2 regions of the Bradyrhizobium sp. 27S5 genome follow, and region 2 is predicted to be linked to the other one. Evidence: riboswitches for the same ligand, from Rfam matches in the RefSeq annotation. Region 2 holds a riboswitch; the other holds the start of a gene.
The links. Region 2 has a riboswitch for S-adenosylmethionine ahead of WDM24_RS03175 (O-succinylhomoserine sulfhydrylase). Riboswitches for the same ligand answer to the same signal wherever they lie in the genome.

Region 1: another riboswitch for S-adenosylmethionine. It lies ahead of metX (homoserine O-acetyltransferase MetX); the one in region 2 lies ahead of WDM24_RS03175 (O-succinylhomoserine sulfhydrylase).

The regions. Positions count from the first base shown of each region.
Region 1 covers NZ_CP147714.1:7,872,497-7,887,457, reverse strand. Annotated here, with positions in the region: gene WDM24_RS37165 (serine hydrolase domain-containing protein) at 1-267, opposite strand, end outside; gene WDM24_RS37160 (prephenate/arogenate dehydrogenase family protein) at 1,340-2,272, opposite strand; gene hisC (histidinol-phosphate transaminase) at 2,277-3,374, opposite strand; gene WDM24_RS37150 (chorismate mutase) at 3,414-4,277, opposite strand; SAM riboswitch at 4,452-4,531, shown strand; gene metX (homoserine O-acetyltransferase MetX) at 4,617-5,822, shown strand; gene metW (methionine biosynthesis protein MetW) at 5,819-6,481, shown strand; gene WDM24_RS37135 (alpha/beta hydrolase) at 6,614-7,486, opposite strand; gene WDM24_RS37130 (TIGR02594 family protein) at 7,718-8,380, shown strand; gene WDM24_RS37125 (MOSC domain-containing protein) at 8,423-9,214, opposite strand; one part of gene WDM24_RS37120 (IS630 family transposase) at 9,287-9,885, opposite strand; one part of gene WDM24_RS37120 (IS630 family transposase) at 9,885-10,233, opposite strand; gene WDM24_RS37115 (N-acetyltransferase family protein) at 10,325-10,840, opposite strand; gene WDM24_RS37110 (XRE family transcriptional regulator) at 10,898-11,461, shown strand; gene clpB (ATP-dependent chaperone ClpB) at 11,653-14,304, shown strand; gene WDM24_RS37100 (hypothetical protein) at 14,361-14,627, opposite strand; gene WDM24_RS37095 (SPW repeat protein) at 14,721-14,961, opposite strand, start outside.
Region 2 covers NZ_CP147714.1:661,028-675,988, forward strand. Annotated here, with positions in the region: gene WDM24_RS03150 (3-hydroxyacyl-CoA dehydrogenase NAD-binding domain-containing protein) at 1-1,446, shown strand, start outside; gene pimA (dicarboxylate--CoA ligase PimA) at 1,625-3,310, shown strand; gene pimC (pimeloyl-CoA dehydrogenase large subunit) at 3,528-4,718, shown strand; gene pimD (pimeloyl-CoA dehydrogenase small subunit) at 4,914-6,059, shown strand; gene WDM24_RS03170 (SDR family NAD(P)-dependent oxidoreductase) at 6,156-6,929, shown strand; gene WDM24_RS03175 (O-succinylhomoserine sulfhydrylase) at 7,001-8,194, opposite strand; SAM riboswitch at 8,269-8,348, opposite strand; gene WDM24_RS03180 (2'-deoxycytidine 5'-triphosphate deaminase) at 8,519-9,577, shown strand; gene WDM24_RS03185 (hypothetical protein) at 9,810-10,865, shown strand; gene WDM24_RS03190 (MATE family efflux transporter) at 10,984-12,426, shown strand; gene WDM24_RS03195 (SRPBCC family protein) at 12,579-12,995, opposite strand; gene WDM24_RS03200 (VOC family protein) at 13,037-13,396, opposite strand; gene WDM24_RS03205 (AraC family transcriptional regulator) at 13,454-14,293, opposite strand; gene WDM24_RS03210 (methylated-DNA--[protein]-cysteine S-methyltransferase) at 14,303-14,881, opposite strand.

The sequences.
Region 1 (14,961 bases), 1.9 Mb from region 2:
GATGCTGACGCCAGGAACGTGCAGTTCGTTCATCCGATCAGCAAGCCTCATCGGACGACCGCTGGCGTCGGCGATAGCAGGCCTTAGGGCATTCACGATGCGCTGGATACGATGCTCAAAATCGTTGCTGCTGCCTGAGGCCGCATTGTCCTGAGCACGTGAAATCGGGAGGGCAACGAGGCTTCCTATGAACGCGAGCAAGGCTCGACGGCTGATATTGAGGACCGTCGACTTGGCGTTTCGCGAGCAGACGACAAATTGAGACATGAAATAGTTTTACCATAAGGGGCCCCTTTCGGCAGGGGTCAACACGAGCTTCGGCGGTGACTGGCGCCAAGTCCGCTTCGGGCAAAAGCCGACGATTGCGGGAGAGCGAGACGACTTTCCGCCTCGCCCTCGGGCGCCGATGTTTATGAGGACAGGTCCCGGATCGTGCCATGACGGCGCGATCTGGCTGCGACAAAACAACCCGACGGGCAACTCAGCAAAACCTGTCAAGCCCACGCGCTGAAAATATTTCGCTTTATCAGAAAAACAACTCAGTGTATGGTTCGCCCGTCTCACCCGATCGAGGGGCGCTGCGCATCGTCACGGGTGTTGCGGTGAGATGCGGTGGACGCCGAGCGCGCAGTCGACGAATGCGTGTGAAGCGGACGGTGAAGTCGTGTGGTCCTGACGCCCTAGTGGTAGGTGTCTTTTCACAAAACGCTATCGCGTCTTGTGAAGGCGGTGACAAACAAGCCCAGTCTCGCCGGGGAGAGCGCGAAATAAGCCGTAACCCATCGCGCAGGGAAAGCCGGGATGTTTCCGGTTACACCTGTGGTCCTACCTCCCGCGTTTTTTACTACGCGGGACCCATGGGTGCGATCGGCACCCGGCTTTCCCTGCGCCCTCTGTTTGAGGCGAGGGCGAGACGAGACGCAAAGCTCGGACAAATCATGTCGCGAGAACGCGAAGCTGTGTCCCCACCCACACTGTCATCGCCCGGCTCGCCGCCTTCGCTAAAGCTTCGGCGTGCCAGAGATTCGTGGCCTCGTCGAAGCCTTGGCGTAGACGGGACCGGGCGATCCAGTACGCCGCGGCCTTTCGGCTCCAGCACCGGCGTCTCTGGAATACTGGATCACCCGCATGCGCGGGTGATGACACCGAACAGGCTGTTTGACAGATTGAATCGAGAACCATCCTCATGGTCGTCCTGGCAAAAGCCAGGACCCATTACCCCAAATCTGAATTGTTGCGCGACGCTGGGGCCACAATCCCCTTCATCACCGAATGCGGTGGTTATGGGTCCCCTGGCTTTCGCCAGGACGACGAAGTGGAGAAAGCGGTACGCGTGATCCTACTTCTTCAAATTCGCATGCGGCCGGCCGAAATCCGGCGCCGCGGAATCCTGGCCGGTCTCGACGATGCCGCGGCGGATGGCGCGGGTGCGGGTGAAGTGGTCGAACAAGGCTTCGCCGTCGCCGCGGCGGATCGCGCGGGTCAGCTTCGACAGGTCCTCGGTGAAGGTGCCGAGCATCTCGAGCACCGCCTCCTTGTTGGCGAGGAACACGTCGCGCCACATCGTCGGGTCCGACGCCGCGATGCGGGTGAAGTCGCGGAAACCGCCGGCGGAGAACTTGATGACCTCGGATTCCGTCACCTGCGCCAGCTCGTCGGCGGTGCCGACGATGGTGTAGGCGATCAGATGCGGCAGATGGCTGGTGATCGCGAGCACGAGGTCATGATGGTCCGGCGTCATGATCTCGACCTTGGCGCCGAGCGCGGCCCAGAACGCGCGCAGCCGGTCGGTCGCAGCGGGATCGGTGCCTTCGGGCGGCGTCAGGATGCACCAGCGGTTGATGAAGAGCTCGGCGAAGCCGGAATCCGGCCCCGAATGCTCGGTGCCGGCCACCGGATGCGCCGGCACGAAGTGCACGCCGCCAGGCAGATGCGGCGCCATGTCCTTGACGACGGCGCCCTTCACCGAGCCGACGTCGGAGATGATGGCGCCGGGCTTCAGATGGCCAGCGATCTCGGCCGCCACCGGGCCGCAGGCGCCGACCGGGATGCAGAGGATGACGAGGTCGGCATCCTTGACCGCCTCGACATTGGTCTCGACGACGCGATCGACGATGCCGAGCTCGGCGACGCGCGCGCGCGTCTTCTCCGAGCGCGCGGTGGTCACGATCTCGCCGACCAGCCCCTGCGCGCGGGCGCCGCGCGCGATCGAGCCGCCGATCAGGCCGAAGCCGATCAGTGCGATGCGGTTGAAGAGCGGAGCGGTGGTCACGATGTCACTTTCCGGCCAGGAAGTCGCGCAGTCCCTCGACCACGAGGCGGTTGGCTTCTTCGGTGCCAATGGTCATGCGCAGCGCATGCGGCAGCTTGTAATTGTTGAGCGCGCGCAGCACGAGGCCGCGCCGCGTGAGATAGGCGTCGGCTTCCGCCGCGGTCTTGCCCTTGTCGGTCGGGAAATGGATCAGCACGAAATTGGCGACGCTCGGTGTCACCTTCAGCCCGAGCTTGCCGATCTCCTCGGTCAGCCAGTTGCGCCACCGCTCGGTATGGGTCCGCGACATCTGCACATGCGCAGAGTCCTCGATCGCCGCCACCGCCGCCAGCATCGCCGGCGTCGTGACGTTGAACGGACCGCGGATGCGGTTGCAGGCATCGACGATATGCGCCGGGCCGAACATCCAGCCGATCCGCAGCGCGGCAAGGCCGTGGATCTTCGAGAAGGTGTGCGTCACCACCGTATTGTCCGTCGTCGCGACCAGCTCGATGCCGAGCTCGTAATCGTTGCGCGAGACGTAATCGGCATAGGCGGCGTCGATCACCAGCAGCACGTGCGAGGGCAGCGCCGCGCGCAGGCGCTTGACCTCGTCGAACGGCAGATAGGTGCCGGTCGGATTGTTCGGGTTGGCGAGCCAGACCAGTTTTGTGCGCGGCGTCACCACCTTGAGAATGGCGTCGACATCGGCCGTGAAGTTGGTCTCGGCCGCGATCACGTTCCTGGCGCCGTTCGCCATGGTGGCGATCGGGTAGACCAGGAAGCCATGCGTGGTCGAGATCGCCTCGTCGCCGGGTGCGAGATAGGTGTGCGCCAGCAGATTGAGGATCTCGTCGGAGCCGGCGCCGCAGATGATGCGGTCGGGATCGAGGCCATAGGCACGGCCGATCGCCTCGCGCAGCACGCGCGAGGTGCCCTCCGGATAATCCTCGAGATGGTCAGCCGCGGCCTTGTAGGCCGCGATCGCCTTCGGCGACGGCCCGAAAGGCGTCTCGTTGGCGGACAGCTTGAACACCTTGCGGCCCGGTTCCGGCACCGGGCTCTTGCCGGGCGTATAGGGCGCAATATCGAGAATGCCGGGGTTCGGCACGGGGCGGGACATTATCAACTCCGGATCTACAACGGGCGGCTAGCTCTTACTTCAAGTCCTGGCCGACCCGTTAGTCGGCACCGTATAGCGCGTTGCGTGGCTGCCGACGAGGGCCGAAGAGCGGACCGAGGCGCCGGCCTCGATCAGCGCGAACTTGATCTTCTCGAAGCCCTTGTTCTTAAGGTCGTGCCCGGTGACCGAGACCAGCAAGGCCGCGCCGTCGAAGGCGGTGTCGGGGACCGCGACGATCTCGGCGAGCGGGGCCAGGGCGCGGGCGACATCGGCGTTCCAGCCGGAGACGCGCACGCTCCACATCTCGACCTCGGTCACCATGGCGTCGTCGGCGACCCGCGAGATCACGAACACCGGCAGCGCGGCGGGATGGTCGGCGCGTTCGAGGAATGGCAGCCGCGCGATGATCTTCGGTGCGCCGTCGACTTCGAGCGCATTCCACCACGGCGTGCGGCTCGCGATCGCCGAGACCAGCGCGAGGTCGCCCTTCGATTTCGCCACCGCTTCGACCGCGGCTTGCGCGCTGAAATGCGAGACGTAGGGCACCACGAAGCCGAAGTGAAACCGCGCCGAGTCGCGCATGGCGGACTCGCCGACGGAAACATCGGCATGCACCGCGAACGGCGCCTGCACATAGGTGAAGGTCGAGATGATGACGCGCCAGATGCTCTCGATGGTGTCGAGCGGCAGGATGCCGCGATGGCGCTGTACCAGCTCGCGCATCATGCTGGCCTCGCGCGCCGGGCGGAACGCCGAGCCGACCTCCTGGGTCTTCTTGACCTGGATCAGGCGGTCGATGATGTCGCCGCGCGCCATCAACAGGCGGTGAACCTGCTCGTCGATCGCATCGATCTCCTTGCGCAGCTCCTGCAGCGAGGGCGGCGACGGGGGTGGCTTGGACATGCTCTAAAACCTTGTTGTCCGCCCGGCCCGATGCCGCGTCAGACAGGGTCCCTGATTAGAAAAGACAGCCACCGAAAGCAAAGAGAAACGTCGCAGGCGTGCCTTGCGCATTCGGTTAACCAATCGGCCGGGGATCTGGCTGCCTTGACGGCGGGGGAGCCGGGGACTACGTTCCCTGCGTCCCGTGGTCATTTGAGCCGGCCGGCTTGCAGCCACGTTAAACAACTCGCTAAACAGGCCGGGGACCTTATCAGCTCCCGGCCGAACCTTTGTTCAGGCCGGGTTTTTTATTGGCTTGAGGTCCGTCGAGCCCTCCCGCGCGGAGGCAGGGTCGCCTAGATGAGCAATGTGCGTCCGATACCGAGCCCACAAACCCAGAGTGATGATCGCGCCCATGAGGCGGATCATCCGTCGTCATTGCTGGCGAAGTTCGGGATGGACCAGCCGCTGAAGCTCGATTGCGGCGTCGATCTCGCGCCGTTCCAGATCGCCTACCAGACCTATGGCGAGCTCAATGCCGACCGCTCCAACGCGATCCTGGTTTGCCACGCGCTGACCGGCGACCAGCACGTCAACAACACCCATCCGGTCACCGGCAAGCCCGGCTGGTGGGACACTATGGTCGGCGCGGGCAAGCCGATCGATCCCGAAAAATACTTCATCATCTGCTCCAACGTGATCGGCGGCTGCATGGGCTCGACCGGGCCGGCGTCGCTGAATCCTGCGACCGGCAAGGTGTGGGGGCTCGATTTCCCGATCATCACGATCCCCGACATGGTGCGCGCGCAGGCGATGCTGATCGATCGGCTCGGCATCACGACGCTGTTCTGCGTGGTCGGCGGCTCGATGGGCGGCATGCAGGTGCTGCAATGGACCGCGGCCTATCCCGACCGCGTGTTCGCGACGCTCGCGATCGCCTGCTCGACGCGCCACTCGGCGCAGAACATCGCGTTCCACGAGCTCGGCCGCCAGGCCGTGATGGCCGATCCGGACTGGCGCGGCGGCCGCTATGTCGACGAGGACACGCATCCGCATCGCGGATTGGCGGTTGCGCGGATGGCTGCGCACATCACCTATCTCTCTGACGCGGCGCTGCACCGCAAGTTCGGGCGGCGGATGCAGGACCGCGAGCTGCCGACCTTCTCGTTCGATGCGGATTTCCAGGTCGAGAGCTATCTGCGCTACCAGGGCTCGTCCTTTGTCGAGCGCTTCGACGCCAACTCCTATCTCTATCTGACCCGCGCGATGGACTATTTCGACATCGCCGGCGACCATGACGGCGTGCTGGCGAAGGCGTTCGCCGGCATCAAGACCCGGTTCTGCGTAGTGTCGTTCACCAGCGACTGGCTGTTTCCGACCTCGGAATCGCGTGCGCTGGTGCACGCGCTGAATGCGTCGAGTGCGCGGGTGTCGTTCGCCGAGATCGAGACCGACAGAGGCCACGACGCCTTCCTGCTCGACGTGCCCGAATTCCTGGAGATCTCCCGCGCCTTCCTGCAGGCCGCAGGCAAGGCGCGCGGATTGAACGGCGGCGGCCAATCATGAGCATGCAGCAAACCCTGCCTTTGCCGGGCGTCGCGCCCGAGCGAACCGGCAGCTATCGCACCGATCATCTGCTGGTCGCCGACATGGTGCGGCCGGGCTCGCGCGTGCTCGACGTCGGCTGCGGCGACGGCGAATTGCTGCAGCTTTTGGAGAGCCGCGGCATCGACGGCCGCGGCATCGAGCTGTCGCGCGAGGGCGTCAACGGCTGCGTCGCCAAGGGGCTCGCGGTGGTGCAGGGCGACGCCGACACCGACCTCGTCAACTATCCCGATGACGCCTTCGACTACGTGATCCTGTCGCAGACGCTGCAGGCGACGCGGCAGCCGAAGGTGGTGCTGGAAAATCTGTTGCGCATCGGCCAGCGCGCGATCGTCTCGTTCCCGAATTTCGGCTTCTGGAAGATGCGGCTGCAGCTTCTGATCGGCGGCCACATGCCGCGCACCGAGAATTTGCCGGCCAGCTGGTACGACACATCCAACATCCATTTCTGCACCATCAAGGATTTCGTGCAGCTCTGCGACGAGATCAACGTCAAGATGGAGCGCGCGGTCGCGCTCGATCTCTACGGCCGCCCGGTGCCGCTCAATCTGCCGTGGTGGGTGTGGAACATGTTCGGCGAGCAGGGCGTGTTCCTGCTCAGCCGAGGCGGGGCAAAGTAGCAGCTGCGTAGCCAATCACGGTCGTCATTCCGGGGCGATGCGCAGCATCGAACCCGGAATCCATTCATCCACGAAGTTTGCGGCCCAATGGATTCCGGGTTCTCGCTTCGCGAGCCCCGGAATGACAGTAGGTTACACCGGCGTCGCCACCAGCGACCTCGGATCGCGCACCGGCCAGCGGCCGGCCTCGACCAGCGCGATGAAGCGCTCCACCATCTCGTTGAACAGCGCCGGTTCCTCGAGGTTGAGCACGTGACCCGACTTCGGGAAGAACGACAGGCCGGCGGCCGGCAGATGCTGCTTCAGGAACATGCTGGGCGCGATGCAATTGTCGTCCTCGTCGCCGCACAGGATCAGCGCCGGCGTGGCCGCGCGCTTGACGGCCTCGGTCATGGTGTAGATCGAAGGCCTGCCGCCTTGAAAGCTGCGCATCGTGTTGGCCGAGCCCTTGGCGTCATGGCGGGCGAGCGCGGCGTAGAAGTCGGCATGGCCGCGCGGATCCTTGACCAGGAACGGAATCCGGCTCGGCGCCTCGCGCGTCACCTTGGCGACCTCGACCGAGCCGATGGTCTCATATTGCTCGGCATTGGCGCGGCACTGCGCGCGGAAGGCTTCGAGATTCTCGAGGCTGGAGCCGGAGCCGACCGCGGCGAGCGTCATCGAAAGCGCGCGCTCGGGCGCATTGAGGGCGACCTGCAGCGACGAATAGGAGCCCATCGACAGGCCGATGAAGTGGGCCTTCGCGATGTCGAGGTGGTCGAGCACCGCAAGCGCGTCGGTGTAGAAATGCTTGTAGGTATAGACGTCGGCAGACGGCGGCACGTCCGATGGCGTGTAGCCGCGCGCGGAATAGGCGATGCAGCGATGGCCGCGCGAGAAGTAGCGCATCTGCGGTTCCCAGTTGGTGTGGTCCGCGGCGAACTCGTGCAGGAAGATGATCGGGGTTCCGTGGCCGGCCTCTTCGAAATGCAGGCGGACATTATCTTTCGCGACGGCGTGGGGCATTGAAATTCTCCTCTCGTTGGCCAGCCTCAGATTTGCAATTAATTTTCGCGGCCGCAATGCGGCAGCTCCGATTATTTTTGGTCATGGAGTTTGCGCGGAATGACCCAGAAATCGTTTCCGCAGCGCCGCATGAAATCTTCCTCTCGCCACATCCCGAATTTCAAAACCACCGCCGCGTTCCCAAGGGAACGCGATGGGGAATCGGGGGTGTTACAGAGGATCTCGAGAAGTATGGTTCAGTTGCTTGCGTATCGCCGGTCGCTTCGGGTTTTGGCACTGGCTCTGTGTTCGCTCACGCTCGCCGTGATCTCCGCCGCTCCGGCGTCCGCCCGTCCGCATCATTCGCGTCACGCGCATTCGGCCCATGCCGGCCATCACGCGCGGCACTATGCCCGTCATCACTATCGCCACGCCGCGCGGCTGTCGCGCTCCGAGCGCCGCGCGCTGACGCAGGCCACAGCCCTTACCGAGGCCAACGCGGCCGTGATGCCCGGCATTGAAGCCGTGCCCAACACCGGCGGCGTGAGTGCTGCAAGCGGCTTCGGCTCGTCCGGCATCGTCGCGGAGGCGCGCCGCTATCTCGGCGGCAATCCGACCGACCGCCGTAGCCTGTGGTGCGCGCGCTTCATGAACATGGTGCTGCAGCACACCGGCTATCGCGGCACCGGCTCCGACATGGCGAGCTCGTTCGCCAAATACGGTGAGCGCGTTTCCGGGCCGCAGGTCGGTGCCATCGCCGTGATGAGCCGCCGCGGCGGCGGTCACGTCGGCATCATCACCGGCGTCGATGCCAAGGGCAATCCGATCATGATCTCGGGCAACAGCGGCCATCGCGTCCGCGAGGCACCGGTCTCACGCGGCCGGATCTACGCCTACGTGATGCCGACCAACTGATCCGCCGAAAGCTGGGCACGGCGCATGCGCGCCTTGCCCGGCCTACGAAGCCATCGGCTGTTCGGCGGCAATCGTGTCGCCGACGGCCGCATCGCCGTCACTGATGATCTCGGCGTAGATGCCACATTCATTGTTGCCGAAGCGCTGCATCAGCGTGTTCGGGACCGAGAGGTCGCGCACGCCGGTCTCGGGATCGACATTGACCGCGGCGCAACGGGTGATGCGCTTCACCACCCTGGCCCGTGCGCTGCCGATCGCAATGGTCTGGTCGAGCAGGCTGGCTTCGTGCCAGGCCGGCCAGCCCTCGACATAGAGGTTGGCGCGGAAGCGCAACGGATGGACCGGCGCCTGTACCATCTCCTCGATCGCCCGCAGGCTCGCCAGGTTGATGATCGAGACCACCTTGCGCGGGACGTCGGAAAAGCTGTGCCCCGGGCTGACCAGGACCTTGGGCGGTCCCTTGATCTGGCTGGCATGACGGTCGGCGAAATAGCGCTCGATCGCCGCGCGCCCTGCTTCCGTCTCGAGATCGCCCTGGGCCAGCATCGCGCCGTCGCGGCGCAGCGTCAGCACATGGCTGTCATCGTCGAAATGGGTGCGCAGCGGCGCCAGCCACTCGTCCCGCTGCAGCATCAGGAAATGCGGCTTCGCCAACCATTTCGGCGCCGACGGATCGAAACCGCTCGGGCCGTTCTCGATCGCGTAGCGGCGATCCGAGCGCAGCGTCTGGCCGATCTTGAGCTCGGTACGGGGCAGGGGCTCGGGCGTGAGTCCCTTGACCGGGTAGCGATAGATGCCTGTGATCCGGGCGGAGGAAGCTTGCGTATTGTCCATCCGCCCGCTCTAGCCTGTTTGGCGCGCGAGGAGAACCGCCGCCATTAGTAAGGCAGCTAGAGCGTTTTCCGATCACGTTGCGTCGTAACCAGCCGCGACGAGATAATTTTGACATTCCTCGGGTGAGAAGCGTTTGAGAGCGTTGGCGATTGCTTGCCAGAGATCGGGCATGGTGCGCGCTGCGGCGGCCCGCAACAGCGCTTTCAGTTTGGAGAAGGCCATTTCAATCGGGTTGAAGTCTGGACTGTAGGGCGGAAGATAGAGCAGGCTAGCTCCGACCGCCTGGATGGCCTCTCGAACGCCATGGACCTTGTGAGCGGGCAAGTTGTCCATGATAACGGTATCGCCCGGCCGCAGCGATGGGGCGAGCAATTGCTCGACGTAGGCCAGGAAAGCGTCGCCATCCATTGGACCGTCCAGAACAAGCGGCGCGATCAGACCGTCGGAGCGCAATCCAGCGGTGAACGTCGTCGTCTTCCAATGTCCGTGTGGGATAGCTGCACGACATCGCTCGCCGCGTGGCGAGCGCCCGTAACGCCGCGCCATTTTGGTGTTGGCGCTGGTTTCGTCGATGAAGACGAGACGCTCAGGGTCAAGGTCGATTTGCCCTTCGAACCACTCCTCACGTGCGGCATTTATATCGCCGCGCCGTTGCTCGGCGGCGTGCGCTGTCTTTTTTTAAGTGTGATCTTTCTGCGCTGGAAAAAACGCCAGAGCGACGCGATGCCAGTCGATATTCCACGACGTTTCAACAGTTCTCGCAACTCGGCAAGCGTGATATCCGGCCTCGCTGTCACCGCCTCCAGAATCAATTGCGAATGCGCTTCGATGCGCTGCGATTTGCGGTCACCGCCCTGGCGTTTAGGAACGATGTCGCCAACTTTCTTGAGGCGACCGCGCCAGCGGATCGCACTGGCCGCGCTGACACCAAAGCGCTCAGCAGCCTGTCGACAGGACATGCCACCGTCAATCGCGGCTACCACCCTTTGGCGAAGATCAACCGAAAGCGCCCTGGCCATACATGCTGGCCTCCCTCGCCAGCATGCAGCTTGAATCTGACTCGCGCCGTTTTGGGAATCCCCACCCGATTCTTTCCGGTCGGAAAATGCTCTAGTCAGGCCGCGCCGCGCCGGCCTCATCCAGCACGCGCTGCATGAACACCAGATCGAGCCAGCGGCCGAACTTGCGCCCGACCTCCGGCATCCGGGCAACCTCGACGAAGCCGGCCTGCGCATGCAGCCGCAGCGAGGCCTGATTGCCGCCGTCGATGCCGGCGATCATGACGTGCTTGCCGAGCGCCATCGCAGCGGCGACGAGCTCGTCGATGATGACGCGGCCAAGGCCGCGGCCGCGATGATCGGCGTGGATATAGATGCTGTGTTCGACGCTGTAGCGATAGCCGGGAAAGGCCCGGAAATCGCCGAACGTGCCGTAGCCGAGCACCGTCGTCCCCTCGACGGCCACCAGCACCGGATAACCCAACGCCTGCCGCGCCCTCATCCAGGCCAGCCGCTCGGCGTCGGTATCCCGCTTCTCGGTCCAGATCGCGTTCGAGTTGGCGACCGCCTCGTTGAAGATCGCGGTGATCGCAGGAATGTCCTGCTCGGTGGCGGGGCGGATGATCATCAGCAGTTCCTCGACGGGCCTCTTGAACAACCCCGGTTGTCCACTATATAAGACAACATGTCAATTATAGAGGACAAGGCCGATGATGCTCTCGGGCGGCGGGTTCGCGCCGAGCGGGAGGGCCGCGGCTGGTCGCTGGCGGAACTCGCTGGCCGGGCAGGCGTGTCCAAGGCCATGCTGAGCAAGATCGAGCGGGCGGAGGCAAGCCCGACGGCGGCGACGCTGTCGCGGATCGCCACGGCCTATGGCCTGACCATGGCCGCGCTGTTTGAGGTTGCGTCAGACGGTTCCCGCCTGCAGCGGGCCAAGGATCAGCCGGTGTGGCGCGATCCGAAGGCGGCCTATCTGCGGCGGCAGGTGTTCCTGCATCCGGCCAATCCGCTGGAACTGGTGGAGATCGAGCTGCCGGCCCGGCAGGAAGCCGGCTTCCCCGCCAGCGCCTATCACCTGGTCCGCCAGGTGGTCTGGGTGATCAGCGGCCGCCTCACCCTGGTGGAAGGGGCGGTCCGCCACGAGCTCGCTACGGGTGACCGTGTCGAGCTCGGCCCGCCATCGGACATCGTCTTCCGTAACGAAACTGCTCAGCCCTGCCGCTACCTTGTCGCCATCGTGCGGCGCTGAGCTCGATCGGGTGAAATCGCAAGCTGTGGCTCTTCCGTTTTGGAACCAAGTGCCCACATCTGCGGCAAGCCTGAAAAATGATGGCGACGACCAGAGGCTGGTTGAGGAACATCAACGCGGCCCGCGGAACCCCAATGAAGATGCTGTTGTCATGCCTGAATGGGTGACGATGGCAGGCCGAGGGAAAACGAATGAACATTGAGAAGTACACCGAGCGCTCGCGCGGATTCATCCAGTCTGCCCAATCGCTCGCAATGCGCGACGGTCACCAGCAGTTCTCGCCGTTGCATCTGTTGAAGGTGCTGCTGGACGACAATGAGGGGCTGGCCGGAGGTCTGATCGACCGTGCAGGCGGCAATTCCAGAGCGATCCTGAAGACGACCGAAGAGGCGCTGAACAAGCTGCCGAAGGTCTCGGGCAACGGTGCCGGGCAGGTCTACCTGTCCCCGGAGCTGGCGCGTGCCTTCGACGCTGCGGAAAAGGCCGCCGAAAAGGCCGGCGATAGCTTTGTCACCGTCGAGCGGCTGCTGCTCGGGCTCACGCTCGAGAAAGGCAGCGAGGCCGCCTCCATCCTGAGCAAGGGCGGCGTCACGGCGCAGAACCTGAACGCGGCGATCGAAGCGCTGCGCAAGGGCCGCACCGCCGACAGCGCGACCGCCGAAAACGCCTATGACGCGCTGAAGAAATATGCCCGCGACCTGACCCAGGCGGCGCGCGACGGCAAGCTCGACCCGGTGATCGGCCGTGACGAGGAGATCCGTCGTACCATCCAGGTGCTGTCGCGGCGAACCAAGAACAATCCCGTCCTGATCGGTGAGCCCGGCGTCGGCAAGACGGCGATCGTCGAGGGCCTGGCGCTGCGCATCCTCAACGGCGACGTGCCGGAGAGCCTCAAGGACAAGAAGTTGCTGTCGCTCGACATGGGCGCCCTGATCGCCGGCGCGAAATATCGCGGCGAGTTCGAGGAGCGGCTGAAATCCGTCCTGCAGGAGGTCTCGACCGCCGAGGGCGGCATCATCCTGTTCATCGACGAGATGCACACGCTGATCGGCGCCGGCAAGGCCGACGGCGCGATGGACGCGTCCAACCTGCTGAAGCCTGCGCTCGCGCGCGGCGAGCTGCACTGTATCGGTGCGACCACGCTCGACGAGTACCGCAAGCATGTCGAGAAGGATGCCGCGCTGGCCCGCCGGTTCCAGCCGATCTATGTCAGCGAGCCGACGGTCGAGGACACCATCTCGATCCTGCGCGGCCTGAAGGACAAATACGAGCAGCATCATGGCGTGCGCATCACCGACACCGCGTTGGTGGCCGCGACCACGCTGTCGAACCGCTACATCACCGACCGTTTCCTCCCCGACAAGGCCATCGATCTGATGGACGAGGCGGCGGCGCGGCTGAAGATGCAGGTCGATTCCAAGCCCGAAGAGCTCGATTCGCTGGATCGCGACATCATCCGGCTCAAGATCGAGCAGGAGGCGTTGAAGAAGGAGAACGATGCCGGCTCGAAAAGCCGCCTGCAGACGCTGGAGAAGGAACTCGCCGGGCTCGAGGAGAGGTCGGTGGCGCTGACGGCACGCTGGAGCGCGGAGAAGAACAAGCTCTCCAATGCCCAGAAGCTGAAAAGCGAACTCGACGCACTCCGCGTCGAGCTTGCCAATGCACAGCGTCGTGGCGAATTCCAGAAGGCGGGCGAGCTGGCCTATGGCCGGATCCCCGCGCTGGAGAAGAAGCTCGCCGACATCGAGGCAGCCGAAAGCAGCAAGCAGAGCGGCGGCGAGATGATGGAGGAGGCGGTTACCGCTAACCACATCGCGCAGGTCGTCTCGCGCTGGACCGGCGTGCCGGTTGACAAGATGCTCGAGGGCGAAAAGGACAAGCTCCTGAAAATGGAGGACTCGCTCGCCAAGCGCGTCGTCGGCCAGGCCGAAGCGGTGCGTGCGGTGGCAACCGCGGTGCGCCGTGCCCGCGCAGGCCTGCAGGACCCGAACCGGCCGACCGGCTCGTTCATGTTCTTGGGCCCCACCGGCGTCGGCAAGACCGAGCTGACCAAGGCGCTCGCCGCTGACCTGTTCAACGACGAGACCGCGATGGTCCGCCTCGACATGTCCGAGTTCATGGAGAAGCACTCGGTCTCGCGGCTGATCGGCGCGCCTCCCGGCTATGTCGGCTACGACGAGGGCGGTGCCCTGACCGAAGCCGTGCGGCGCCGGCCCTACCAGGTCGTGCTGTTCGACGAGATCGAGAAGGCGCATCCCGACGTCTTCAACGTGCTGTTGCAGGTGCTCGATGACGGCCGGCTGACCGATGGTCAGGGCCGCACCGTCGACTTCCGCAACACGCTGATCATCATGACCTCGAACCTCGGTTCGGAGTTTTTGGTGAATCAGCCGGAAGGCGAGGACACGGCGGCAGTTCGCGATCAGGTGATGGGCGTCGTGCGGGCGCATTTCAGGCCGGAATTCCTGAACCGCATCGACGAGATCATCCTGTTCCACCGCCTGCAGAAGAGCGAGATGGGCCGCATCGTCGAGATCCAGTTCGCGCGGCTGCGCAAGCTGCTCGAGGATCGCAAGATCGAGCTCGCGCTCGACGCGAAGGCGCGGGATTGGCTCGCCGAGAAGGGCTGGGATCCGGCTTACGGTGCCCGTCCGCTGAAGCGGGTGATCCAGCGCAGCGTGCAGGACCCGCTGGCCGAAATGATCCTCGCCGGCGAGGTCAGGGACGGCGATCACGTCAAGATTTCGGAGAAGGGTAACGTGCTGACCTTCAACGGTCAGGTGCCCAAAACCGCCGAGATCGTGCAGTTCGAGGCCCCGGTCTCGAAGCGCAAGCTGAACTGACGGCTCAACAATAAAAAATCCTCCCCGCAGATCGCGGGGAGGATTTGGTTTGCGAATCACTCTTGCGGGACGATCGGCGGCGACGGGCTGCCGGGCTCGTCGTCCTCGCCGGGCTCGAGCTCGGACAGGATGTCGACCAGCTCGCGGGCGCGGCCCGTGGCCAATGGCCTGCCGGCATTGATCAGCGGCTCGTCGTTGGCAAGCCAGGCCTGCGCCTCGGCAAGCTCGGTGACGGTTGCTCCCGATGCAATGATCCTGGCAATCGTGACGTCGTCGGCGTGGCCGACGGCCTTCAGCACGTCGTCGCGCGTGAGCGGGGTCATGGCGCAAATCCTTGTGCTATCTTCGTTGAGCACAACCGAACCCCTGTCCGCCGGCGATCCGCGCCGGCGGGCAGGGACGCATCAGTTCAAGGCTCAGCTGTGCGTTGTGAGCCGAGGCGGATGCTGGGACATTACCCAGAGCTCGATCGCCGCAAGGACTGCGACGGCGATGCCGATCACCACGTGCACGGTCGTCGCGGTGGTCATTCCCTGGAAACCCAGGACCCAGGGCGAGACCAGCGCCCAAAACCCGACGATGAGGTTCAGCCACTCCTCCCAGACCGCGAATGCCGCGAGCGCGGCGATCGCAAGGATCGCCATCGCGAGGCCGACG
Region 2 (14,961 bases):
GCGGTCGCCGCGCTGACCAAGAAGGCGCGCGGCCTCGAGGCGCCGTTCGCTGCCGCCGACGCCGTCGGTGCTGCGATCGACCTGCCGTTCGATGAAGGCCTGAAAAAGGAGCGCGAGGGCTTCCTGAAGCTGATGAACGGCGACCAGTCCAAGGCGCAGCGTTATGCCTTCTTCGCCGAGCGTGAAGCCGCCAAGATCTCCGGTGTTCCCGAGGGCACCAAGGGCCGCAATGTGGCGCGCGTCGCCATCCTCGGCGCCGGTACCATGGGCGGCGGCATCGCGATGTCGTTCGCCAATGCCGGCATCCCGGTCACCCTGGTCGAGACCGGCGAGGAGCAGCTGAAGCGCGGCCTGGGCATCATGCAGAAGAACTATGAGGCGACCGCCGCGCGCGGTGGCATCCCGGCGGACGCGCCCGCCAAGCGCATGGCCCTGATCAACGGCGTCGTCGGTATCGAGAACGTCGGGGATGCTGACCTGGTTATCGAGGCGGTGTTCGAGACCATGGCGGTCAAGAAGGAAGTGTTCGGCAAGCTCGATCAGTACGCCAAGCCGGGCGCGGTGCTGGCCTCCAACACCTCCTATCTCAACATCGACGAGATCGCGCAGTCGACCAAGCGTCCGCAGGACGTGCTCGGCATGCACTTCTTCTCGCCGGCCAACGTCATGAAGCTGTGCGAGATCGTGCGCGCCGACAAGACCGCGCCGGACGCGCTGGTCACCGCCGTCTCGATCGCCCGCAAGATCGCCAAGGTGCCGGCCGTGGTCGGCGTCTGCGACGGCTTCGTCGGCAATCGCATGCTGGCGCAGCGCGGCAAGCAGTCCGAGAAGCTGCTGTTCGAAGGCGCGCTGCCGCAGCAGGTCGACGCCGTGGTAACGAAGTTCGGCATGCCGATGGGCCCGTTCGCGATGGGCGATCTCGCCGGTCTCGATATCGGCTGGCGCTCGCGCAAGGACCGCGGCATCAAGTCGGAGATCGCGGACGCGCTCTGCGAAGCCGGCCGTTTCGGCCAGAAGACCGGCAAGGGCTACTACAAGTACGAGCCGGGCTCGCGCGCGGCGCTGCCCGATCCGGAGGTCGAGAAGCTGATCGACGAGACGCTGTTGCGCCTCGGCCGCAAGAAGCGCGTCGTCAGCGACGACGAGATCCTCGAGCGCATGATGTACCCGATGATCAACGAAGGCGCGAAGATCCTTGCCGAAGGCATCGCGGCGCGGCCGTCCGACATCGACGTGGTCTGGCTCTATGGCTATGGCTGGCCGATCTATCGCGGCGGCCCGATGTTCTGGGCCGACACCGTCGGCCTGAAGCACATCGCCGATCGGCTGGCCTTCTACGCCAAGGAGACCAACGATCCATCGCTCGAGCCGGCGCCGCTGCTCAAGAAGCTCGCCGATGAGGGCAAGACCTTCGCCTCGCTCGCCGCGGCATCGAAGGCGGCGTGATCGTCTTCGACGACGCGAAGGCGGTGACAGGGTTCCCTCCCCCCTTGCGGGGGAGGGTTAGGGAGAGGGGTGGCGGCATCGGGACTGCCCGAGAGGGGTACCCCTTCCCCCAACCCCTCCCCGCAAGGGGGAGGGGAGCCCGTGCGCCGGTGCTCACCTTACGAAAGCGAAGACGTTCATGACCTATCCCGGCGAACAATATTATCCCAACGGCGTGCAGTGGAGCGACGAGATCGCGCGCGGCACGCTGCCGGACCTGCTCTCGAATGCGGCCGCGGAGTTCGGCGCGCGTCCGGTGCTGGAATTCCGGGAACGCCAGATCAGCTACGGCGAACTGGAAACCCTGGTCGAGACCGCCGCCGCCGCCTTCATGCGGGCCGGCTACGGCAAGGGCACGTCGGTCGCATTGTTTCTCGGCAACTCGCCGGATCATCCGATCAATTTCTTCGGCGCGCTGAAGGCCGGCGCCCGTGTCGTGCATCTGTCGCCGCTCGACGGCGAGATCGCGCTGTCGCACAAGCTGTCCGATTCAGGCGCGCGCGTGCTGGTCACCAGCAACCTCTCGGCGCTGCTGCCGACCGCGCTGAAATTCCTCGCCAAGGGTCTGCTCGACCGTCTGATCGTTTGCGAGGATGACAATTGGGGCAAGGTCGGTACGCCGCAGACTGCGTTGCCGGACAATCCCGCCATCGTGACGCACCGGCAATTCATCGACGGCGCGACCAAACCGGCGCAATGGCCTGCGGTCAACGTCGAGGACGTTGCGCTGCTGCAATATACCGGCGGCACCACGGGCCTGCCCAAGGGGGCCATGCTCAGCCACGGCAATCTCACCGCGGCGGTGTCAATCTACGACGTCTGGGGCAAGCCTGGGCGGCTCGAACGCAATGCGATCGAGCGCGTGATCTGCGTGCTGCCGCTGTTTCATATCTATGCGCTGACCGTCGTGCTGCTGTCGACGATCCGGCGCGGCCATCTGATCTCGCTGCACCAGCGCTTCGACGTCGAAGCCGTGATGCGCGACATCGAGGTCAAGCGCGCGACGGTGTTTCCCGGCGTGCCGACGATGTGGATCGCGATCGCCTCGCTTCCCGATCTCGACAAGCGCGATCTCTCCTCGCTGGTGGTCGCCGGCTCCGGCGGCGCGCCGCTGCCGGTCGAAGTCGCAAAAGTCTTCGAGCGCCGCGTCGGCATGAAGCTGAAGAGCGGCTGGGGCATGACCGAGACCTGCTCGCCCGGCACCGGCCATCCCAAGGAAGGGCCGGAGAAGCCGGGCTCGATCGGGCTGATGCTGCCCGGCATCGAGATGGACGTGGTGTCGCTGGAGGATTCCACCAGGGTGATGCCGGTCGGCGAGGTCGGCGAAATCCGCATCCGCGGCCCGAACGTCACCAAGGGCTACTGGAACCGGCCCGCGGAAACCGCCGAGGCCTTTGTCGGCGACCGCTTCCTCACCGGCGACATCGGCTACATGGACGCCGACGGCTATTTCTATCTGGTCGACCGCAAGAAGGACATGATCATCTCCGGCGGCTTCAACGTCTATCCGCAGATGATCGAGCAGGCGATCTACACCCATCCCGCCGTGCAGGAAGTGATCGTGATCGGCATCGTTGACGACTACCGCGGCGAGGCGGCAAAAGCCTTCATCAAGCTGCGCGATGGGCAGCCAGCGTTCTCCGTCGACGAGCTGCGCGCGTTCCTCACCGGCAAATTGGGCAAGCATGAACTGCCGGCTGCGGTCGAGTTTGTCGCCGAGCTGCCGCGTACCCCGGTTGGCAAGTTGTCGCGTCACGAATTGCGCCAGCAACAGCCGAAGACATCGCAACCTCAACAACAGACTGCATCAGGACCCCGCTCATGACGGACGCAGTCATCGCGCCTGTTCGAGGTGTTGTAGTTATTTCGTCGTCCCGGCCAAGCGAAGCGCGAGCCGGGACCCATACGCCGCGGCCCTCGCAAGAGGCACAAGCGGCGGCCAGCTTTGCCAGTTGCGATGGCCGGTGGTTATGGGTCCCTGCTTTCGCAGGGACGACAGCGAGAGAGTTAGAAGGGTAATTCAACTTTCAAAGGAGGATCCGATGGATCTCGCTTTCACCAAGGAAGAGATAGCGTTTCGCGAGGAGGTGCGGGAGTTCTTCAAGAACAACGTGCCGCCGGAGACAAGGCGCAAGCTGCAGGAAGGCCGCCATCTGTCGAAGGACGAGATGGTCACCTGGTGGCGCATCCTCAACAAGAAGGGCTGGGGCGTCACCCACTGGCCAAAGGAATATGGCGGCACCGGCTGGACCACCGTGCAGCACTACATCTTCAACGAGGAGCTGCAGTCCTATCCGGCGCCGCAGCCGCTCGCCTTCGGCGTCAGCATGGTCGGCCCTGTCATCTACACCTTCGGCAACGAAGCGCAGAAGAAGCAGTATCTGCCGCGCATCGCCAGTGTCGACGACTGGTGGTGCCAGGGCTTTTCGGAGCCGGGCTCGGGTTCGGACCTCGCGTCGCTGAAGACCAAGGCCGAGCGCAAGGGCGACAAGTGGATCATCAACGGCCAGAAGACCTGGACCACGCTCGCCCAGCATGCCGACATGATCTTCTGCCTCTGCCGCACCGACAACAATGCGAAGAAGCAGATGGGTATCTCCTTCATCGTGTTCAGCATGAAGTCGAAAGGCGTCACGGTGCGCCCGATCCAGACCATCGACGGCGGCCATGAGGTCAACGAAGTGTTCTTCGACGACGTCGAGGTGCCCTATGAAAACCTGATCGGCGAGGAGAACAAGGGCTGGGATTACGCGAAATTCCTGCTCGGCAATGAGCGCACCGGCATCGCCCGGGTCGGCGTATCGAAGGAGCGGCTGCGCCGCATCCGCGCGCTGGCCTCCAAGGTTGAGGCCGGCGGCCGTCCGGTGATCGAGGATCCGGCATTCCGCGAAAAGCTCACGGCCTGCGAGATCGAGCTCAAGGCGCTCGAGCTTACCCAGCTCCGCGTCGTCGCCGACGAGGGCAAGCACGGCAAGGGCAAGCCCAATCCGGCGTCCTCGGTGCTCAAGATCAAGGGCTCGGAAATCCAGCAGACCACCACCGAGCTGCTGATGGAGATCATCGGTCCGTTCGCCGCGCCCTATGACGAGCATGGCGATGCCGGCTCCAACGAGAGCATGGATTGGACCGCGCAGATCGCGCCGAGCTACTTCAACAACCGCAAGGTTTCGATCTACGGCGGCTCCAACGAGATCCAGCGCAACATCATCAGCAAGGCGGTGCTGGGGCTGTAGTTTCCTCTCCCTTTCCCCGCGCTTGCGGGGAGAGGGTTGGGGTGAGGGGCTTCTCTCCGAGCAATGACTGTCGAGAGACCTGTACCCCCTCACCCGAAATTCAAGCTGTGCTTGAATTTCGACCTCTCCCCGCAAGCGGGGCGAGGTGAAGAGGGCCCCGGTTTCGGTAACGGCTATTAGTTTAAGGGAACGAACATGGATTTTGATCTGTCCGAGGAGCAGCGGCTTCTCAAGGAAAGCGTCGACGGGCTCCTCAGCGATGCCTACGACTTCGATGCGCGCAAGAAGTACATGAAGGAGAAGGGCGGCTGGAGCAAAGCCCTCTGGGGCAAGCTCGCCGAGCAGGGCCTGCTCGGTCTGCCGTTCGCGGAGACCGACGGCGGCTTCGGCGCCGGCGCGGTCGAGACCATGATCGTGATGGAAGCGCTCGGCAAGGCGCTGGTGGTCGAGCCCTATCTCGCCACCGTCGTGGTCGCCGGCGGCTTCCTGCGCCATGGCGGCTCGGCCGAGCAGAAGGCCAAGTACATCCCCGGCATCATCGACGGCAGCAGGACCTTCGGCTTTGCGCAGCTTGAGAAGAACTCGCGCTACGACCTCTTTGACGTCGTGACGACCGCGAAGAAAAAGGGCAACGGCTGGGTGATCGACGGCGAGAAGTTCGTCGTGCTCAACGGCGAGAACGCCGACACGCTGATCGTGACCGCGCGTACCAAGGGCGGCCAGCGCGACAAGACCGGCATCGGCGTGTTCCTGGTATCGGCCGACGCCAAGGGTGTCACCCGCAAGGGCTATCCGACCCAGGACGGCCTGCACGCGGCTGACATCACCTTCACCAATGTCGAGGTCGGTGCGGACGCTGTGATCGGCGATCCCGAGAACGGCCTGCCCCTGATCGAGCGCGTGGCGGACGAAACCCGCACCGCGCTGTGCGCGGAAGCCGTTGGTGCGATGGACGAGTCGCTGAAGGAGACCGTCGAGTACATCAAGACCCGCAAGCAGTTCGGCGTTGCGATCGGCTCGTTCCAGAGCCTGCAGCACCGCGCCGCCGACATGTTCGTGGCGCTGGAGCAGGCCCGCAGCATGTCGATGTTCGCGACCATGGCGGCGGACTTCGACGATGCCAAGGAGCGTTCGTCCGCGGTCGCGGCCGCCAAGGTGCAGGTCGGCAAATCCTTGAAGTTCGTCGGCCAGCAGTCGATCCAGCTCCATGGCGGCATCGGCATGACCATGGAGGCCAAGATCGGCCACTACTTCAAGCGGCTGACTATGATCGAGAACACGCTCGGTGACACCGACTACCACCTCCGTCGCGTCAGCGAGGGCGGCGGGCTGCTGGGTTGATCGCACGGCATCCACGTCTTGGCGGCAAAGCAAGACGTGGATGGCCGGGACAAGCCCGGCCATGACGGACCAAGAACAAACAGGGAGGCAACAACAATGAAAAACACCCCGTTCGATCTCAGCGGCCAGGTCGCGGTCGTCACCGGCTCGAGCCGCGGCATCGGCCGCTCCTCGGCGGAGCTGCTGGCAAAGCTCGGCGCCAAGGTCGTGATCTCCTCGCGCAAGGCGGATGCCTGCGAGGAAGTTGCCGACGGCATCAAGAAGGCGGGCGGTGATGCGCTCGTCATCCCCTGCAACATTTCACGCCGCAACGAGGTCGAGGCGCTGGTCTCGGGCACGATCAAGCACTACGGCAAGATCGACATCCTGGTCTGCAACGCCGCGGTGAACCCCTATTACGGCCCGCTGCTCGACATCACCGACGAGGCCTTCGACAAGATCATGGGCTCCAACGTCAAGAGCAACATCTGGCTGTCCGCGCTGGCGATCCCGCAGATGGCCGAACGCGGCAAGGGCTCGGTCGTGATCATCTCCTCGATCGGCGGCCTGCGCGGCTCGACCGTGATCGGCGCCTACGGCATCTCCAAGGCGGCGGACTTCGCGCTGTGCCGCAGCCTCGCCGGCGAATGGGGCCCGAAAGGCGTGCGCGTCAATTGCGTGGCGCCGGGCCTGGTGAAGACCGATTTCGCCCGCGCGCTGTGGGAGGACCCGGATAATCTGAAGCGCCGCACCGCGTCGACGCCGCTCCGCCGCATCGGTGAGCCCGACGAGATCGCAGGCGCAGTGGCTTACCTTGCCTCCGACGCCTCGACCTTCATGACCGGCCAGACCATTGTGGTCGATGGCGGCGTGACGACGGCGGCGACGTAGCAGCAGACTGGCTTCACCTCCCCCGCAAGCGGGAGAGGGAGCGCAGCCCACCTGGGGCTTCTACCTTGCCCTCAAACCTGCTCCAGCGCCCGCACAAAATCCTCGATCAGATCGTCGGGATGCTCCAGGCCCGCCGAGAAGCGAATAAAACCTTCGCTGATGCCGAGCTCGGCGCGGGCTTCCGGCGCCAGGCGCTGATGCGTCGTGGTCGCGGGATGCGTGACGAGGCTCTTGGCGTCGCCGAGATTGTTGGAGATGCGCGAGATCTTCAGCGCGTTGAGGCAGCGGAAAGCGCCGGCCTTGCCGTCCTTCACCTCGAAGCCGACCAGCGTCGAACCGGCGCCCATCTGCTTCTTCACCGTCTCGGCCTGCGGATGATCGGCGCGGCCGGGATAAACCAGTCGCGTGACCTTCGGATGCTTGGCCAGCGCGTCGGCGATCTTCGCCGCGTTTTCGGTCTGTGCGCGGACCCGGACGGGAAGCGTCTCGAGACCCTTCAGCAGCACCCAGGCGTTGAACGGCGACAGCGACGGACCGGTCTGGCGCATGAAATTATGGATGTGCTCGGCGATGAAGGCTTCCGACGACAGGATGATGCCGCCGAGGCAGCGGCCCTGGCCGTCGATATGCTTGGTCGCGGAATAGACCACGACGTCGGCGCCGAGCGACAGTGGGCTCTGCCAGATCGGCGTGGCAAACACATTGTCGACGATCAGCCGGGCGCCGCCGCTATGCGCGATCTCAGCGATTGCCGCGATATCGAGCACGTCGAGCGTCGGATTGGTCGGGCTCTCCAGGAAGAAGGTTTTCGTATTCGGCCGCAACGCGCGCTGCCACTGGTCGAGATCGAGGCCGTCAACCAGCGTCGTCTCGATGCCGTAGCGCGGCAGCAGGTCCTGCACGACATAGAGGCACGAGCCGAACAGCGCCTTCGACGCCACCACGTGGTCGCCGGCCTTCAGCGGCGCGAGGATCGCGGTGGTTACCGCGGCCATGCCGGTCGCGGTCGAGCGCGCGGCTTCGGCGCCCTCGAGCTCGATCATGCGGCGCTCGAACATCGCAATGGTCGGATTAGAATAGCGCGAATAGATGAAGCCGGGGTCCTTGCCCTTGAAGCGCGCCTCGCATTGCTCGGCGCTGTCGTAGACATAGCCCTGGGTGAGAAACAGCCCTTCCGACGTCTCCCCGAATTGCGAGCGCAGCGTGCCGCCATGGACGAGGCGGGTTTCGGGACGAAAGCGGGCGGTAGCGTTGGATTCAGACATGTGACCTCCGAGGTGGCCATTCCAAAGAAAATGGCCACAAAAAAACCGGCCTGGAGAAACCTCCACAAGCCGGGATCACACTGTCCCCGGCCTGTTTAGCGACTTATTTAACGTGGCTGCAAGCCGGCCGGCTCAAATCACCACGGGATAAGTGCAGCTGATATTCCCTCGCGCCCTTTCCGTCAAGACGGTCATCGGATAACCCGTAAAAGCCCATATTTTGGGGCTTGATGGCCGCTCAGAGGTTGATTTTGGGCCATCCCGAGGGACCGCGCCGTGTCGTTCACGCTGGAAGAAGAATCGAACGGAATTCTGCCCGACCGCATGATCGCGGAGATGGCGGAGGCCGGCCTCATTCTGCCCGCCTACGACTTTGTCGAGAGCCAGATCCAGCCGGCGAGCCTCGATCTCCGCCTCGGCGACATCGCCTTTCGGGTGCGGGCAAGCTTCCTGCCGGGGCCCGACGCCACCGTCGCCGAGCGGATCGACCAGCTGAAGCTGCACGAGATCGATCTCTCCGACGGGGCGGTGCTGGAGACCAATTGCGTCTACATCGTCCCGCTGCTGGAAAGCCTGGCGTTGCCGCCGGAGATTGTGGCCGCGGCCAACCCGAAGAGCTCGACTGGACGGCTCGACGTCTTCACCCGCGTGATCGCCGACGGCACCCGCCGCTTCGACATGATCGGCGCCGGCTATCACGGCCCGCTCTATGCCGAGATCAGCCCGAAGACGTTTCCCGTGCTGCTGCGCGAGGGCTCCCGCCTCAGCCAGGTCCGTTTCCGGATCGGCGAGGCGACCTTGACGGCCGACGAGCTCGACGCGCTGCACGCCGCTGAGCGGCTGGTCGACGCCGACAATGCCGATCTCACCCACGGCGTTGCGCTGTCGGTCGATCTCTCCGGCGAGAGCTCGGGTGGCTTTGTCGGCTATCGCGCCAAGCGCCACACCGGCGTCGTCGATGTCGATCGCCGCGGCGGCTATGCGGTCGACGACTTCTGGGAGCCGATCAAGGCGCGCTCCGACGGCAGCCTCATTCTCGATCCCGGCGAGTTCTACATCCTGGCTTCGAAAGAGGCCGTGCAGGTGCCGCCGGACTACGCCGCGGAGATGGTGCCGTTCGATCCGCTGGTCGGCGAATTCCGCGTCCACTATGCCGGCTTCTTCGATCCCGGTTTCGGCTATGTCGGCGCCGGCGGCAAGGGCGCGCGCGCCGTGCTGGAAGTGCGCTCGCGCGAGGTGCCGTTCATTCTCGAGCACGGCCAGATCGTCGGCCGTCTCGTCTATGAGCGCATGCTCGAGCGCCCCGATGCGCTCTACGGCCAGCGCATCGGCTCAAATTATCAAGCGCAGGGCCTGAAGCTCTCAAAGCATTTTCGCGTGTAATTCCGTAGCCCGGATATCGGGTCGCGAAGCAAGACCATCTTGCAATCATTCTTCGCTGTCATTCCCCGCGAAAGCGGGGAATCCAGTACGCCGTGGCCCTTCGATCGACAACGACCGTCTCTGGAATACTGGATCGCCCGATCAAGTCGGGCGATGACACCGCGCTTGGGTTTGGTTGCGTCGTCATGCTGACGATGACACACTCCACCAAAACAAGAGATCGGGAGTGAACATGAGCGCCGCAACAGATTCAGCGCAGCAGGAAGCGCAATGGCGGAGATGGCGCAGCGTCGCCGATCTCTATCATGCCTTCTTCACCGGGCTGATCCTCACCGTGGTGACGCGGCGCGGCACGGCTGATGCTGCCGAATTCGTCTTCCGCGTGTTTCGCCGCCAGCAGCAGGAGCGCTTCCTGCCCGGCTTGAAGAAGCTCGGCCTCGATGGCCTGCCGCCCGCGGTCGCGGCCGCGCAATATCACTATCTCTCCAACTGGATCGGCGGCGTGCATGTCGAATACATGTACGAGAGCGACCGCAAGGCCTGGATCCGCTATCCGCCGCCGCGCTGGATCTGGAAGGGAACGGCGATCTGCGGCGTGCCCGGCGAGGTCTCGCGCGCGATGCTGCGCGGCTGGCACGCCAACAACGGCGCGGCCCTCGGCGATCTCAGGCTCGGCTTCGTCTGCACCAAGCAGAGCGTCGACGGCCAGGACGGGCTCGAGGGCTACTACTGCGAATACGATCATCCGCTCGAGCTCGACCAGCGCCTCATCTTCGCGCGTCATCTCGAGGCGCCGTTGTTCGATTCCAGAACCGCACCGGCGCTGCCGGTCGACAGCTGGCCAAAACCGCGGCTGGAAAAGGCCTACCGCAACTACGCGATGGAATATGGGAAGACGGCCGCGCCAGTCATCGTGCAGGTGTTCGGCCCGGAGGATGCCAGCTATCTGCTGCACCTGACCGGCAGACTGATTGGCATGCAGTATTATGACGAGGTCGCGCAGGCGCTCGGCGCGGGCAGGGGCGGCGCCAGCGAGTTCGTCAGCTTCCTGCGTATTCTCTTCGAGTCGCAGGACGATCTGGCCGAGATCAGCGAGTCCGAGGGGCAGTTCGAAATCCACCAGCAGGGTTGGAAGCTGATGGCCGACGTGGCCGATTATCACCCAGCCTGCGCCAGCGTCCTGACAGGTCTGTTCGAGGGGCTGGCCGCCGGCTGCGGGCGGCATATTCCGGTGCATCTGAAGCCGAATGGCGCCGCCGGCGCGCCGCTGATCTGGTCTGTCGGCTAGCGTCAGGGTTCACCTGCAATCACGCAGGCCCCCCTTGCGTCCTGCGCACGTGGAATCCGCGTTCGCCATGGTAGGGAAACACCATGGCGCGGCTCCCAGATCGCGCGTGGGAGTGGAAATGTCCGACCTCGGCCTCGCCGAAATACCTGTCGACGAACATGAGCGGCCGCTGCCGCCGCCGGTGACCAGACCGGCGCGCAATGCGCTGCTCGACGGGCCGATCCTCCGCACGTTGTTGTGGCTCGCCTGGCCGAACGTGATCGCGCTCTCCGCCGGCACCTGCGTCGTGATCGCGGAAACCTCCTATATCGGCCGGCTCGGTGTCGAGTCGCTCGCGGCGATGGCGCTGCTGTTTCCCTGCGTGATCCTGACCATGACGATGTCCGGCGGCGCGATGGGCGGCGGCGTCGCATCCGCGATCGCACGCGCGCTTGGCGCCGGCGAGATCGAGCGCGCCTCGACACTGGCCATGCATGCGCTGCTGATCGGCCTGACTTTTGGTCTCACGTTCATGCTTGGCATGCTGATCTTCGGTCCGCGCCTGCTCGAACTGCTCGGCGGCCGCGGCAATGTGCTGGCGCAGGCGATCGGCTATTCGCAGATTTTCTTCGGCGGCGCGATCCTGCCCTGGCTGATGAACACGATGGCCGGCATCCTGCGCGGCACCGGCAACATGAAGCTGCCGTCGACCATGATCCTGTCGTCGGCGGTGTGGCAGATCATTCTCGGCGGCACGCTCGGGCTCGGCCTCGGTCCGGTGCCGCAATTCGGCATGCGCGGCGTCGCCGCGGGTTCGCTGATCGCCTATTCGATCAGCATCAGTGTGATGGGCTGGTACCTGTTTTCGGGCCGCGCCCGGGTGAAGCCGAAGCTCAAGGGGCTGCGCGTGCAGTGGGCGATGTTCATCGACATCCTCAGGGTCGGCGCCGTCTCCTGCTTCTCGCCGCTGCAATCGGTTTTGACGATCTCGATCTTCACCCACATGCTGGCGCAATTCGGCACCGCCGTGCTCGCCGGCTACGGCATCGGCGCGCGGCTGGAATTCATGCTGACCTCGGTGGCGTTCGCGGTCGGTATCGCCTCGGTGCCGATGATCGGTATGGCCGTCGGCGCCGAGCGCGTCGCACGTGCGCGGCGCATTGCCTGGACCGCGGCCACGCTGTCGTTCCTGTCGGTCGGCGCGGTCGGCAGCTTCATCGCCGTCTTCCCCGACCTCTGGGTCAATCTCTTCACCAGCGATCCGCATGTGCGGGCGACCAGCCACCAATATCTCTCGACCGCGGCGCCGATGTACGCCTTCATCGGCCTCGCGATGTCGATGTATTTCTCCTCGCAGGGTGCCGCGAAGGTGCTCGGCCCGGTGCTGGCGCAGACCGCGCGGCTGATCTTCATCGGCACTGGCGGCTGGTGGCTGTCGACGCATGAGGCGAGTGCGCAAAACTTCTTCACACTCGCCGCCGCCTCGATGGGCGTGCTCGGCGTGCTCTCGTGCCTCAGCGTGATCCTGACGCGCTGGGGCAAGTCCACGCCGGTCGTCGAGGCGCAGCCGGCGCTGTCGTAAGCGTGTTAGACCCGTCATCCTGAGGTGCGAGCGAAGCGAGCCTCGAAGGATCGACGGCCCCGATGTTTCGGCGTGCGCTCGCGGAGACAGCTGGGCCGTCGACCCTTCGAGACGCCGCTTCGCGGCTCCTCAGGGTGACGGTGATAGATGGGTCACGCCGCGTTCTTTTCCCTGGCCGATCGCGCCAGCGCCGCCTGCATCGCCGCAGCACCGAGGTCCATCTGCGCGTCCATATAGGGCGCGACCTCGTGCGGCAGCACGTCCGCGATCCACACCATCCGGCAACGCCCGTCGCCTTCGGTAAACACCTGCGCCGAGGCGGAGTGCTGCTTCAGCCGTTCGCTCGTGATCGCATAGACCAGCCGCTGCCGTTTGTCGTCGCAATCGACCAGCGTTTCGCGCGCCACGGTGCCGTTGGCGAAGGTGACGGTGCGGACGTCGCCGTCGAGTTGGGTGTCGGTCACGAAGCCTGGCGCGAGCCGCGTGTGCAGCGCGCCGAAATCGCGCAGCGCGTCCCAGACCTGATCTGCCGGTGCGTCGATCGGGATGTCCTTGTAGATGGAAGCCATGGGAGTTGAGTCCTTTCGCGAATTAGGATGACGATGGGGGCTTACGTGGACACCGCTTCGACATTGTTGCCGTCGGGGTCGAGCAGGAACGCGGCGTAATAGGTCGGGCTGTAATCCTTGCGATGGCCGGCCGCGCCATTGTCCTTGCCGCCGGCCTTCAGGCCTTCGGTGTGGAATTTCTTGATCGCGTCATGGCTCGGGGCGCGGAACGCGATGTGCGCGCCGCCTTGAGCCTTGCCCTTGTGCAGATGCAGCCAGAGCGCGGGTTCGCCCTTGGGGCCAAAGCCCGCGCCACTGCCGTCGCGCGAGCAGAGCACGAAGCCGAGCGGTGCCAGCACTGCGGTGTAGAAGTGAACGCTGGCGTCGAGGTCGGTAACGCGCAATCCGATATGGTCGTACATGATAGAGTCTCCAGTCGTTGGGCGCGTCATGAGACGCGCGGACCGGATGAACCCTAGCTATTGCAGTGCAAGGCGTTCTTGGAAAATCTTGCGGTCGCCGCGGGAGGCCTGGCGGAACTTCAGCGGCGAGGCGCCGGCGGCGCGGTGGAAGCTGCGCACGAAATTGGAGAGATCGCCGAACCCGACATCATAGGCGATGTCGGTGATCGGGCTGTCGTCGTCCGCCAGCCGTCGCGCCGCATGGCGCAGCCGCGAGCGCACCAGATATTGATGCGGGGTGACGCCGAGCACGGCAGAAAACAGCCGCAGGAAATGGAACGTGCTGAGCCTGGCCTGCTCGGCGGCATCGTCGAGATCAATCTGATGGTGCGAATTGGCGTCGATCCACAGCGCGGCCTCGACAGCGCGGCGGCGATCGCGCAAGCCGGCGGTGAGGGGCTTTGCCTTGCGGTCGGACACCAGCTCGACAAGCCGGCTGGCGAGGAGGTGACCGATCTCGTCGAGACCGACGTCGCTGTTGCCACCTGCCGCCGTTTGGGCGAGCTCTCCGATCACCATCAATTCGGGCAGCGGCGGCACCGAGCCGACCTGCCAGACCGCTGCGCGGTCGCCGATCGTCTCGACCAGCTCCGGGTCCAGGAAGAACGACAGGCATTCGTCGCCGACCACATGGTCGTGCGTGCAGGTGTATTCGTCGCCGGGATGGCCGACCAGGATGGAGCCCGCCACCAGCTCATGGAAGCGGCCGCGGCAATGGCAACCGAAGCTGCCGCTGCGTACATAGGACACCGAATGGCAGGCGAATTGCTCGACGAACGGCTTGTCGCCGGGCTCCGCCGTGCAGCGAAACTCGTTCACCGTGATGCGATCGCGCTGCAACAGCGTGGTCCGGGTCATACCCCAGATTTAGGCTTGCGGACGCGGCCGTGCAACGGGCAGCAGTACATCGAACAGGGTCTTGCTGGTGGTCGGCTGGGCGCCTTCGATCGAGAGCAGCCGCCGCTTAGAGACGCTGCCGCCGTTCGGCGAGATCCGGTCGGGATACTGGCCTGCCTCGAGCACGCGGTGGCAGGGCACGATGATCATGAAGGGATTGCGGCCGAGCGCCTGCGCCACCGAATAGACCGCGCCGGACGCGCGCAGGGCGCCCGCCACCTCGTCGTAGGTCCGGGTCTCGCCGCGGGGAATGCTGCGGACCGTCTCGTAGACGCGCTGGTTGAAGGCCGGGATGCCGGCCATGTCGAGCGTAATGGCTGCGAGATCGCCATCGCCGCCGCGCAAGGTCGTTGCAATGCCCTCGATCGCAACCTCGACCTCTTCGGGCGGCCGCATCTCGCGTGCATCGGGGTAGTGCTGGAACAGCCGCTTGCGGGTCTCGATTTCGCGGAGCTCGGGAAGCTGGACGCCGGCCACGCCTAGCTCGCCCCATGCGATGCCGCATCGGCCGATTGCCGTGTCGAAAATGCTGTACCCACGCCCCGCCATGACGCCACCAACCCCCGAGCGCGATCTTAAGCATCGCCGCCGTCCGGCGCATCTGGAATCTTGACGTTTAGTTAAGCATG